Regions from separate parts of the Ensifer sp. Root127 genome, predicted to be linked through region 3. Evidence: predicted binding sites of a transcription regulator. Region 3 holds the regulator's gene; each other region holds the start of a gene.
The links. Region 3 encodes LexA, which represses DNA repair genes until DNA is damaged. Its sites were predicted from a motif close to TGTTCNNNNTGTGTTCNG; they were not measured.
Positions count from the first base shown of each region.

Region 1 (3,271 bases), on a different contig from region 3:
GACTTGAGCCGGGCATCCATGTCGAAGATCGGCATCGAGATGATCAGTTCGTCCGCCTTCGTTTGGTCAAGGAACGTTTCGATCTTTCTGCGGATGGTCTCCGGTCCACCGACGATGGCATAGGACATCGCGTGATCGACAAAGATCTTCTCATCCGAACTCCATAGCCCATCCATGGACGCCACCGGCGCCGGGAACCGGCCGCGGGCGTTGCGCCGCAGGGCGACGAAGGATTGCTGCATCGACGTGAAGAGGTAGTTCGCCTCCTCGTCGGTGGCAGCTGCCACGCCCATGACGCCGACCATCACGTGCGGCTTGTTGAGCGTCTGCGAAGGCGTGAAGCGCTCGCGATAGATCTCAAGCGCCGACAGCAGCATGTCGGGCGCGAAATGCGAGGCAAAGGCAAAGGGCAAACCGAGCATGCCGGCGAGATGGGCGCTGTAGTGGCTCGATCCGAGCAGCCAGATCGGCACATTGGTGTCGGAACCCGGAACCGCGATGATCTTCTGATCCTCGGCGACGGGGCCGAGCAGTGCCTGCAGTTCGACGACGTCATTGGGGAAGTTGTTGGCGCTCGCCTCCATATTGCGGCGAAGCGCCTGGGCGGTGCGCATGTCGGTGCCCGGCGCGCGGCCGAGCCCGAGATCGATGCGGCCGGGATAGAGGGCGGCAAGTGTGCCGAACTGCTCGGCAATCACCAGCGGCGAATGGTTCGGTAGCATGATACCGCCGGAGCCGACGCGGATCGTCTTCGTTCCTGCGGCGACGTGGGAAATGACGATCGAGGTCGCCGCGCTGGCAATGCCCTTCATGCCGTGATGTTCGGCCAGCCAGAAGCGCTTGTAGCCGTTTTCTTCGGCCGCCTGCGCCAAGAGCCTCGAGTTTTCGAGCGATTGGGCGACACTGCCGCCTTCGGTGATCGGGGAGAGATCGAGGACGGAGAAAGTCGCCATGAGCCAGGCCTTTATTGAGCGAAATTGATTGAATGGCTATGTAAGGTCAAAATTCCTCAATCCAAGGGTAGCGCTTGAGATTTCCGACAGCCGCGCTTGCCTCATGTGGATGTTTTTGTTTTGTTCACTTTTTGCTGGCAGCGTCCGGACACGCAGCATAGGGTGAAATTCATGCAAACCACGATTCGCATCATCGGCATCGATCCGGGCCTCCGCCGTACCGGCTGGGGCATCATCGAAACGCTTGGCAATTCGCTGCGTTTCGTCGCCTCCGGCACGGTGACATCCGATGGCGACATGGATCTCGCTTCGCGGCTCTGCCAGCTGCATGATGGCCTGGCGGAAGTCGTGCACAGTTATCAGCCAGACGAGGCCGCGGTGGAGCAGACCTTCGTCAACAAGGATGCAACGGCGACGCTGAAGCTCGGGCAGGCGCGCGGCATCGCCATGCTGGTGCCGGCGCGCGCGGGCTTGAGGGTTGCCGAATATGCGCCGAACGCGGTCAAGAAGGCCGTCATCGGTGTCGGCCACGGTGAAAAGCAGCAAATCCACATGATGCTGAAAGTCCTGATGCCGAAGGCCGAGTTCAAGGGCAACGATGCTGCCGACGCGCTCGCGATTGCCATTTGCCACGCGCACAACCGCCTGTCGGTGACCAGCCGGCTTGCGGCCCTGATGGGGTAGTTGCGCTGGTGCCGTTAATTTCCGATGGTCGGTCCGATCATCCCGCAATCCATCCATGAGAGACGACGCCACATGATCGGCAAATTGAAGGGTACTATCGACGAAATCGGCGAGGATCATGTCGTTCTCGACGTGCATGGCGTCGGCTATGTCGCCCATTGTTCGGCGCGCACATTGTCGAAGCTCGGTTCGGCGGGAGAGGCGGCGGTGCTGTTTATCGAGACCTATGTGCGCGAGGACCAGTTGAAGCTGTTCGGCTTCCTGACGGCGCTGGAGCGCGAGTGGTTCCGGCTGTTGCAGAGCGTCCAGGGGGTGGGCTCCAAGGTGGCGCTCGCTCTTTTGTCGACGCTGACGCCGGGCGAGCTTGCAAACGCGATTGCGCTACAGGACAAGACCTCGGTGTCGCGCGCGCCGGGTGTCGGCCCGAAGGTGGCGGTGCGCATCGTCACCGAACTGAAAAACAAGGCACCGGCGTTTGCCGGCGAAATGTCCGGCACGATCGGCCTCAAGCAGGAGCTTGGCGAGGGTGTTGCCTCGGCGCCGGTTTCAGACGCGGTGTCGGCGTTGACCAACCTCGGCTATTCCCGCGACCAGGCTGCAAATGCGGTTGCCGCGGCGCTGAAGAACGGCGGCGAGGACGCCGACAGCGCCAAGCTGATCCGGCTTGGCCTCAAGGAGCTGGCGCGATGATTCCTTGCGTTGTCGTGCCGGCCGATGCAAAACGGGCATTCTCTTTAACACCACGCGCAAGAATGCCCGATCGATTGGAACGGATGGATGACTGAAGCCGCACGCCTGATAACGCCGGAAAAGCGCGGCGAAGATCTCGATGCGACGATGCGTCCGCAGTCTCTGGACGAATTCACCGGCCAGGCGGAAGCCCGCGCCAACCTGAAGATCTTCATCGAAGCGGCGAAGAACCGCGGCGAAGCGCTCGATCACGTGCTGTTCGTCGGGCCGCCCGGTCTCGGCAAGACGACGCTGGCGCAGATCATGGCCAAGGAGCTGGGCGTCAACTTCCGCTCGACCTCCGGGCCTGTTATCGCCAAGGCGGGCGATCTGGCAGCGCTCCTGACCAATCTCGAAGAGCGCGACGTTCTGTTCATCGACGAAATCCACCGGCTCAACCCGGCGGTCGAGGAAATCCTCTATCCGGCGATGGAAGACTTCCAGCTCGATCTGATCATCGGCGAGGGACCGGCGGCGCGATCGGTGAAGATCGATCTGTCGAAGTTCACGCTGGTCGCTGCAACCACCCGTCTCGGCCTGCTGACGACGCCGCTGCGCGACCGCTTCGGTATTCCGGTGCGGCTCAATTTCTATACGGTCGAGGAACTGGAATCGATCGTGCGCCGCGGCTCCCGGCTGATGGGGCTCGGCATGACCGACGACGGCGCACGCGAGATTGCGCGGCGCGCACGGGGAACGCCGCGGATCGCCGGCCGCCTGCTGCGTCGCGTGCGTGATTTTGCCGAAGTGGCCCGGGCCGAAGCGGTGACCAAGCAGATCGCCGACGAGGCGCTGACGCGGCTTCTCGTCGACAATATGGGGCTCGACCAGCTCGACCGGCGCTATCTCTTCATGATCGCCCAGAATTTCGCTGGCGGGCCTGTCGGCATCGAGACCATTGCCGC
Region 1 covers NZ_LMDX01000044.1:124,462-127,732, reverse strand. The annotation lists gene ASD03_RS30315 (LLM class flavin-dependent oxidoreductase) at 1-953, opposite strand, end outside; gene ruvC (crossover junction endodeoxyribonuclease RuvC) at 1,125-1,637, shown strand; gene ruvA (Holliday junction branch migration protein RuvA) at 1,710-2,327, shown strand; gene ruvB (Holliday junction branch migration DNA helicase RuvB) at 2,415-3,271, shown strand, end outside.
Region 1: the regulator LexA is predicted to act here: its motif matches at 1,064-1,081, upstream of ruvC (crossover junction endodeoxyribonuclease RuvC).

Region 2 (3,271 bases), on a different contig from region 3:
GGGCGCGATCCGCCGCCCGGTCGGCGGGCAGCACATCGACCTCGGGACACATGGCCCGCGCCTCGGCAACGCCCTGGCCCAACTGGAATCCTGATTTCTCGGCAAGGCCATCGAGCGCGACGAGGCGCATCGCATTCCTGACCCGGTCGGCAAAGACGACAGGCGGATGATCAGGACGCCCGCGGGAAAGCCAGGAGGTTCCCCAGCGGCTCCGCGCCACCCGGTCGGCCGGAAGATGCGGAAAGTCGAGCGACAGAATGCGCTGGTTGTGGGTCTGCCGCAGCAGCGGCTGGTAGGGGCTCGACGGGGTAAAAGCGGCGGTCATGGGGGTTCCACTCCAGGAAGAGGCCGACGGGAGCAGGAGACCTGCTTTTTTCGGCAATGACGTGAAAGACGGGATGGCCGATGCTGCCGCAAAGCATCGAACCGTCAGGGAGGGCGCGCTCGCGGGCGGGCGCCGGTTCGATATGAAGCCGGAAGAAGGCGCTGCTCGCCTCCTCGTGACCGGACTGACGCAGAAGAAGAAGAGGAATGCGTCCGGCGCGCGCGCGAACATGCAGGCGCCGGCTTTCGCTCAAGGCCAGCGATGCCGGATTGCCGCGAATTTCGAGAATGACGGCACAGAAGGCCGGGACGGAAAGCGCCGTCTCGGCGATCCACAGCGCGTCCTTCACCGTGCGCGGCAGGCTGAGGATCAGGCTTCGAATGTCGAGCCCGTAAGCCTTGAGACCAAGACCGTAGGGCAGGCCGGCCTCGGTCGAGGCCAGCGACTGGCTGACCCACAGAACCGGTGCCCCGGCATCGCCCTTTTGCTGGCGCGCCTGCTGACAAAGGGCGCTGAGCGCGGTTGCAAAACCGGCCGCAGCGCCGGCATCGCGCGTCTCGGAATTGCGGATCTCGGTCATACCCTCGAGCGGCAGGCCGCCCTCGAGGATATCGTCGAGTTCGGGAATGCCGAGCGGCAGGACCTTGCGGCCGGAGGACTGGTGACCTTCTTCCTTGCGCCGAAAGCCTGCGGGATCGGCCGCCTTGACCGCCTTCACGACGCCCGCAAGCCTGCGATTTTCGATCCTGGCTATGGTTTCGCGAAGCGAAAGAACGGTCTCCCGCTGCACGGCGTTCTCGGCCATGACGGTCAACTCCCATTTAAGATGTTCCTGTTATGTTCTTATAGATTCCAGAGCTGACCACATGAGTCAACAGCCAAGTTTAAGAATTTATTCCTCGCCCACCCCAGCCGGAATTCAACACTCGAAAAACAAAGGCAAAATCGCTATATGGAGGGCAACAAGGAGTGCCTATGGCCCGCATTGACCAGACCGATGATTGGCGGGAACGCCACGCACCGACGCTCACGACATTCGAACAACTCGCAGTGGAAGCCTACAGCCACCTGCCGCAGGAGTTCCGCCAACTGACGACCGACCTCATCATCGAGGTTGCCGATTTTCCAAGCGACGACGTCTTCGAGGACATGGCGCTGGAGACGCCGTTCGACCTGCTCGGCCTGTTCGAAGGCCGTGGCATCAGCGAACGTTTCACCATGGAGACAGGTGAGTTTCCGAACCGGATCATCCTTTATCGCCGCCCGATCATCGACTATTGGGCGGAAAACGAGGAAACGCTGGGCGACATCATCACCCATGTGCTGATCCACGAGATCGGCCACCATTTCGGCCTCTCCGACGACGATATGGAACGGATCGAGGCGAGCGTGGAGCACGTGGGCAACTAAGCCCCCATCCGCTCCGAGGCAGAGCCCCCGAAAAACAATCGGAAAACAAAAAAACGCTCCGGCCGGAAAGTCGAAGCGTTCCTGCTTTTTACTGTTCCGACAGCTTGATGTCGGGGTGGTAGTCCTTGCCTTCGACTTCCTTGAATACGGCCTGTCCGCATTGCATGTGCTGCGTATCCGCATTGAAGGCGTAGGTCGGTGAGCCGTGCAGGGACCAACCCTGGTTCAGTGCCGCCGTCACCTTATGGCAGAAGGACGCATCGTCGGGGCCGGTGAGGAAGCGGTAAAGTTTCAAAATCTTGCCTTTCGTTTTTCAATCATCTCCGCCTTGGCGGCGAGCTTCAGGGCCTGATCGAGATGCAGCCGCTCGATCATTCGGCCATGAAGATTGATGACACCTTTTTCCGCGTTCTCCGGCAGCGCGAAGGCGGCGATGATGGCGCGCGCCTCGTCGACGGCCGCCTGCTCGACGCCGAAGCGTTCGTTGGCCGGGCCGATCTGCAGCGGGTGGATCAGCATCTTGCCGTCATAGCCCATGTCGCGCCCCTGCCGGCACTCCTCGTCGAAACCGTCGGCGTCACGGAAATCGTTGAACACCGCATCGATGACGTCGAGACCGCTCCCGCGTGCGGCCAAAAGGATCTGCATCAGCCAGGGGATGAGGTACGGACGGCCGGGCCGGTCGGGAACACCGGTTTCCTTGCGCAGGTCGTTGAGGCCGACGACGAAACAATCGAGCCTGCCGCCGAAGGTGCGGCCGGTCTCGGCGATAACAGGCGCATTGACGACACCGCGCGGCGTTTCGATCATCGCCCAGAGACGCAACGCCTCCGGCGCATCGTTATCGGCCAGCCAGTCGGCGACGATCTGGATATCGGCCGGACTTTCGACCTTGGGCAGCAGGATTGCGTCAGGCTTTGCCGAAACGGCCGCCGCCAGATCCTGCTGGCCGAAGCCCGATCCGAGCGCATTGATGCGGATGATGACCTCACAATCCGGCCTGTTTTCGACGAGGTGGCGAACGAGGCCGTCCCGCGCCTCGGCCTTGCGCTCCGGCGCCACCGCATCCTCAAGGTCGAAGATCGCGGCATCGGCCGCAAGTTCCGCAACCTTGGCCAGTGCGCGGGCATTGTCGGCCGGCACTGAAAGCACCGAACGGCGCAGGCGAACGGGGTGATGTTCGATCGATTTTGTCATGCGGCCAGTTGTGCCCGCCTTTCCTTTTTTCCGCAAGACGAGGCGAACGGCCGCACCCCTCTTGCAAGCGGCGGCGGCAACACCCACATCCCGAGCAGAAAGGTGACGATCATGCAAAGCATACGTTCTGTTCTTTTTACGGCTCTCGCCATCACCATTACGCTGGCAGCCTTCGTCTTCACCGCATCGCTTGCGCTTGCGCTCGCCGGCATCGCCGCCGTTGTCGCGATCGGCAGCGCCATTGCCGCCCGGCTGAACCTGAAGCAGGCTCGAGCAACGGCCCGCCCGACCTCCGGCGCCGCCCCGCGCGAAATGCGCATCTGGAACGACGGTCGCGGC
Region 2 covers NZ_LMDX01000052.1:180,494-183,764, forward strand. The annotation lists gene ASD03_RS33345 (DNA polymerase Y family protein) at 1-220, opposite strand, end outside; gene ASD03_RS40885 (hypothetical protein) at 171-1,130, opposite strand; gene ASD03_RS33355 (metallopeptidase family protein) at 1,301-1,735, shown strand; gene ASD03_RS33360 (DUF1737 domain-containing protein) at 1,824-2,030, opposite strand; gene ASD03_RS33365 (CoA ester lyase) at 2,027-2,932, opposite strand; gene ASD03_RS33370 (hypothetical protein) at 3,044-3,271, shown strand, end outside.
Region 2: the regulator LexA is predicted to act here: its motif matches at 1,153-1,170, upstream of ASD03_RS33355 (metallopeptidase family protein).

Region 3 (3,271 bases):
GCGCCGACGTCATTCGCGAACATTCGGAACGCGCCGGATTTCCGGCGAACAAGATAACCGAAGTTGCTGCCGTCATAGGGCCTGCGACAGCATCCCAGGGGCGCAACGGTAAGTGACCGAAGCGACGTTATCATCGCAGTGCCCGGACACCGGGCACGAATGCGCGACGCAACGCCGGCAAAACAGTGATCCACCGGCACCGTCATTGACTTACGGCGGTATCAATGCAGGCTGGTTTGCCGGCATTCGGCGCCCATGCAGGGTTCCCCGGCACACCTTCCAAGGAGACGATCATGGCAAAAGGTCAAGTGCGAAGTAACCGCGAGGTTAGAAAGCCAAAGAAGGACAAGACTGTCAAAGCCGCCGTTGTGACGGAAGGCTCACAGGTGAAGCTGGCCGGCAGCAGTTTCTCCCTGGGCAAGAAAGACAAGAAGTAAGACGGTCGGCTTTAACCTCTCGAACTAACGACACGAGAGAGATATCCGTCAGTGGCCAGTCGAACTGGGGTGCGCAACGTCTCCGCGACATCCCGGCGCGACTGGTCGAGCACCCGCGGTCAGATGCCGGTTTCGTAGCGCGTTTGAACATCGTATGTATTTGGCTGGAGATGCGAAGATCGCTACAGGCGGATGCCGCTGGCCACTCGCACTCCATTACGGCGTCCAACATCATCGGAAGCATTTGCGGCGGGTATTGTTGATCAGCTGCCAGCGCCACGCTTTGAGGCGGGCGCCGGAAAATCGAAAACGCCAACGCACCTCACGCCAATCTTTGTGCCTTCATTGCCACAGCTTGAGCACCAGTGCTCGCCTTTCGCAAAGAACTGTTGAACACGGCACAGTGCCCGGCATGCTTGCTGGACTTCGGAACGAAAGCACGGTTCACATCGTTAACCAAACCATCGCCGCCACCTCTGATCTAGTGGACGTTCACCGTGCTTGCAGCCTTGCTTATCGCCTCGATTATCGCATCGCCTAACATCGCCCTCAGCGCTGCCACGGTCGACGACCTGCAAGCCGACTTCGAAACGGCCGTGCCCTGCCAGCAGATAGACGGCCGGAACGTTTGGAAGGGAACGATCGCCTACTACATCCAGTCCTTCGTCTATCAAGGCGACACGCCGGTCGCGACCGAAGCGGCCGACGCTGTGCTGCCGGAGGACAACTCCGCGGAAACCGTCAAGGAATTCGAGGACGCCTGCTCCGCGACGCAGCCGGCCTGATTCAGGCCTCCTCTAGCAGATCGCCCATCGATATTTCTGCTGATCCCTTGATGGCAGGCTATTTCCACTGCGTCCCATCGGCCGCGGCGCAACCGTGCGGCGGGTGTCCGTTGCCAAATGTCAGCTTCAGCCGGTCACAACCCCATTGATTGAGCGGCCCGGGCATCGCCGCATTCAACGCGATACCAACTTCGTCAAACGGGCTCTGCTTGTTATCCACGTATTGATACCAGCGAAACCCAAGGATCGCGGTCGCGGCGACAACGATGGTCAGCAAGATTTGAATCAGCTTCGTCATTAAACCCTCATTCCATAAACGGAAGGAGGCATATCAGCCTCGCGCGGCGCGTGCAGCGACGAGTTGGTCAATCTGCGCTTGATTGAACCAACATTCACAGAATTTTAGGCACTTGCGGAACACATATGGAACAGATAGTGTCTGTTCTTGATTTGTTTCACGCCTCTGGAGCGACTTGCCATGCTGACCCGCAAGCAACAGGAATTGCTTCTTTTCATCCATGAACGAATGAAGGAGTCCGGTGTACCGCCGTCCTTCGACGAGATGAAGGATGCACTCGACCTGGCATCCAAGTCGGGCATTCACCGGCTGATCACAGCGCTCGAGGAACGCGGCTTCATACGCCGGCTTCCCAACCGCGCCCGAGCGCTCGAAGTCATCAAACTGCCGGAAGCCTATGCTGCGAGCGCGCAGCCCCGTCGCGGGTTTTCGCCGAGCGTCATCGAGGGTAGCCTTGGCAAACCGCCCGCCCCTGCCCCCGCGGCGAAAACGCTGCCGGTTGCCGACAACAGCTCCGTGTCGGTTCCAGTGATGGGCCGCATTGCCGCCGGCGTGCCGATCTCGGCGATACAGAACAACACCCACGACATTACCGTGCCGCTCGATATGATCGGCAGCGGCGAGCACTACGCCCTTGAAGTGAAGGGTGATTCGATGATCGAGGCCGGCATTTTCGATGGCGATACGGTGATCATCCGCAATGCCACCACGGCCAATCCCGGCGATATCATCGTGGCACTAGTCGATGACGAGGAAGCAACGTTGAAACGCTTCCGGCGCAAGGGCGCTTCAATTGCTCTAGAGGCCGCCAACCCGGCCTATGAGACGCGCATCTTCGGGCCTGACCGGGTCAAGATTCAGGGCAAGCTCGTCGGCTTGATCCGCCGCTACCACTAAGCCCGTCTCACGCCAGCGCAATTCGAGGAAAAGTGCGGAGCGGTTTTCCGCCAGGAAATGCGTAAAAACAAATAGATAGAGCGCCTAGTGACTCCGTTTAAACCGGAAACGCTCTAGCCGCCTTCATGCCGGCCAGCCGCTCTCTTACTTCAACGTCTCGCCACATAGGGTAGCGAGACGGAGATTTTCGGATCGAGTGTTTTTCACGCTCGACGGATTTTACTCGTGAATCGAGTACTCGCCCAACTCGCAGAGATCCTGCTTGTCTTCAGTCGTGTCGAGACCGGAACCTTCTTCGAATTCAAAGCGCATGTCGTATTTGCAGACATCACGTCCGTCGGCGATGGTAATTTCCATGCTTTCGCCCGGATTAAGCACCTGCCGCCCGAAGACGTCGTCTTCCCACTGATCAACACCGACCGGCGATGTGTAGAAGTTCGTCAAAACGGCATTCGTCTTGTTCTTAAGCTGAAAGACGAGATCCTCAGCGCTTGCGGTGGCCGTCGTTACGGCAAGAATGGCAAGAGCAGTCAGGGCGATCTTATATTTCATTTTATGTCTTTTCCTCCATTGTTGGCTTTGTTTGACACTACCTATACGGGTCGCGCTGTTGGGATATTCATTCCCAGTTCTGTCTAGAGACAATATTTTCAGCACTGACAATAGTGACCGAATCACCATTTCGGGGCGCGTCCTCGCAAGGCCATGTCGTTGGCGACTGCGGACGTTCGCAAACTGGCGGGCAAGCGCAGCCCGGTCGAATTGCGCTTTGAAAACAGTGGTTGGCTGCGATGCGGGCAGCCTCGCTGCGCGTGTTGGACGCGCCGCATTGGCCCATGTTCCTTGCCCCCCGA
Region 3 covers NZ_LMDX01000011.1:10,154-13,424, forward strand. The annotation lists gene ASD03_RS13080 (DUF4242 domain-containing protein) at 1-116, shown strand, start outside; gene ASD03_RS39970 (hypothetical protein) at 294-437, shown strand; gene ASD03_RS13090 (hypothetical protein) at 935-1,222, shown strand; gene ASD03_RS13095 (hypothetical protein) at 1,281-1,520, opposite strand; gene lexA (transcriptional repressor LexA) at 1,701-2,417, shown strand; gene ASD03_RS13105 (hypothetical protein) at 2,637-2,969, opposite strand.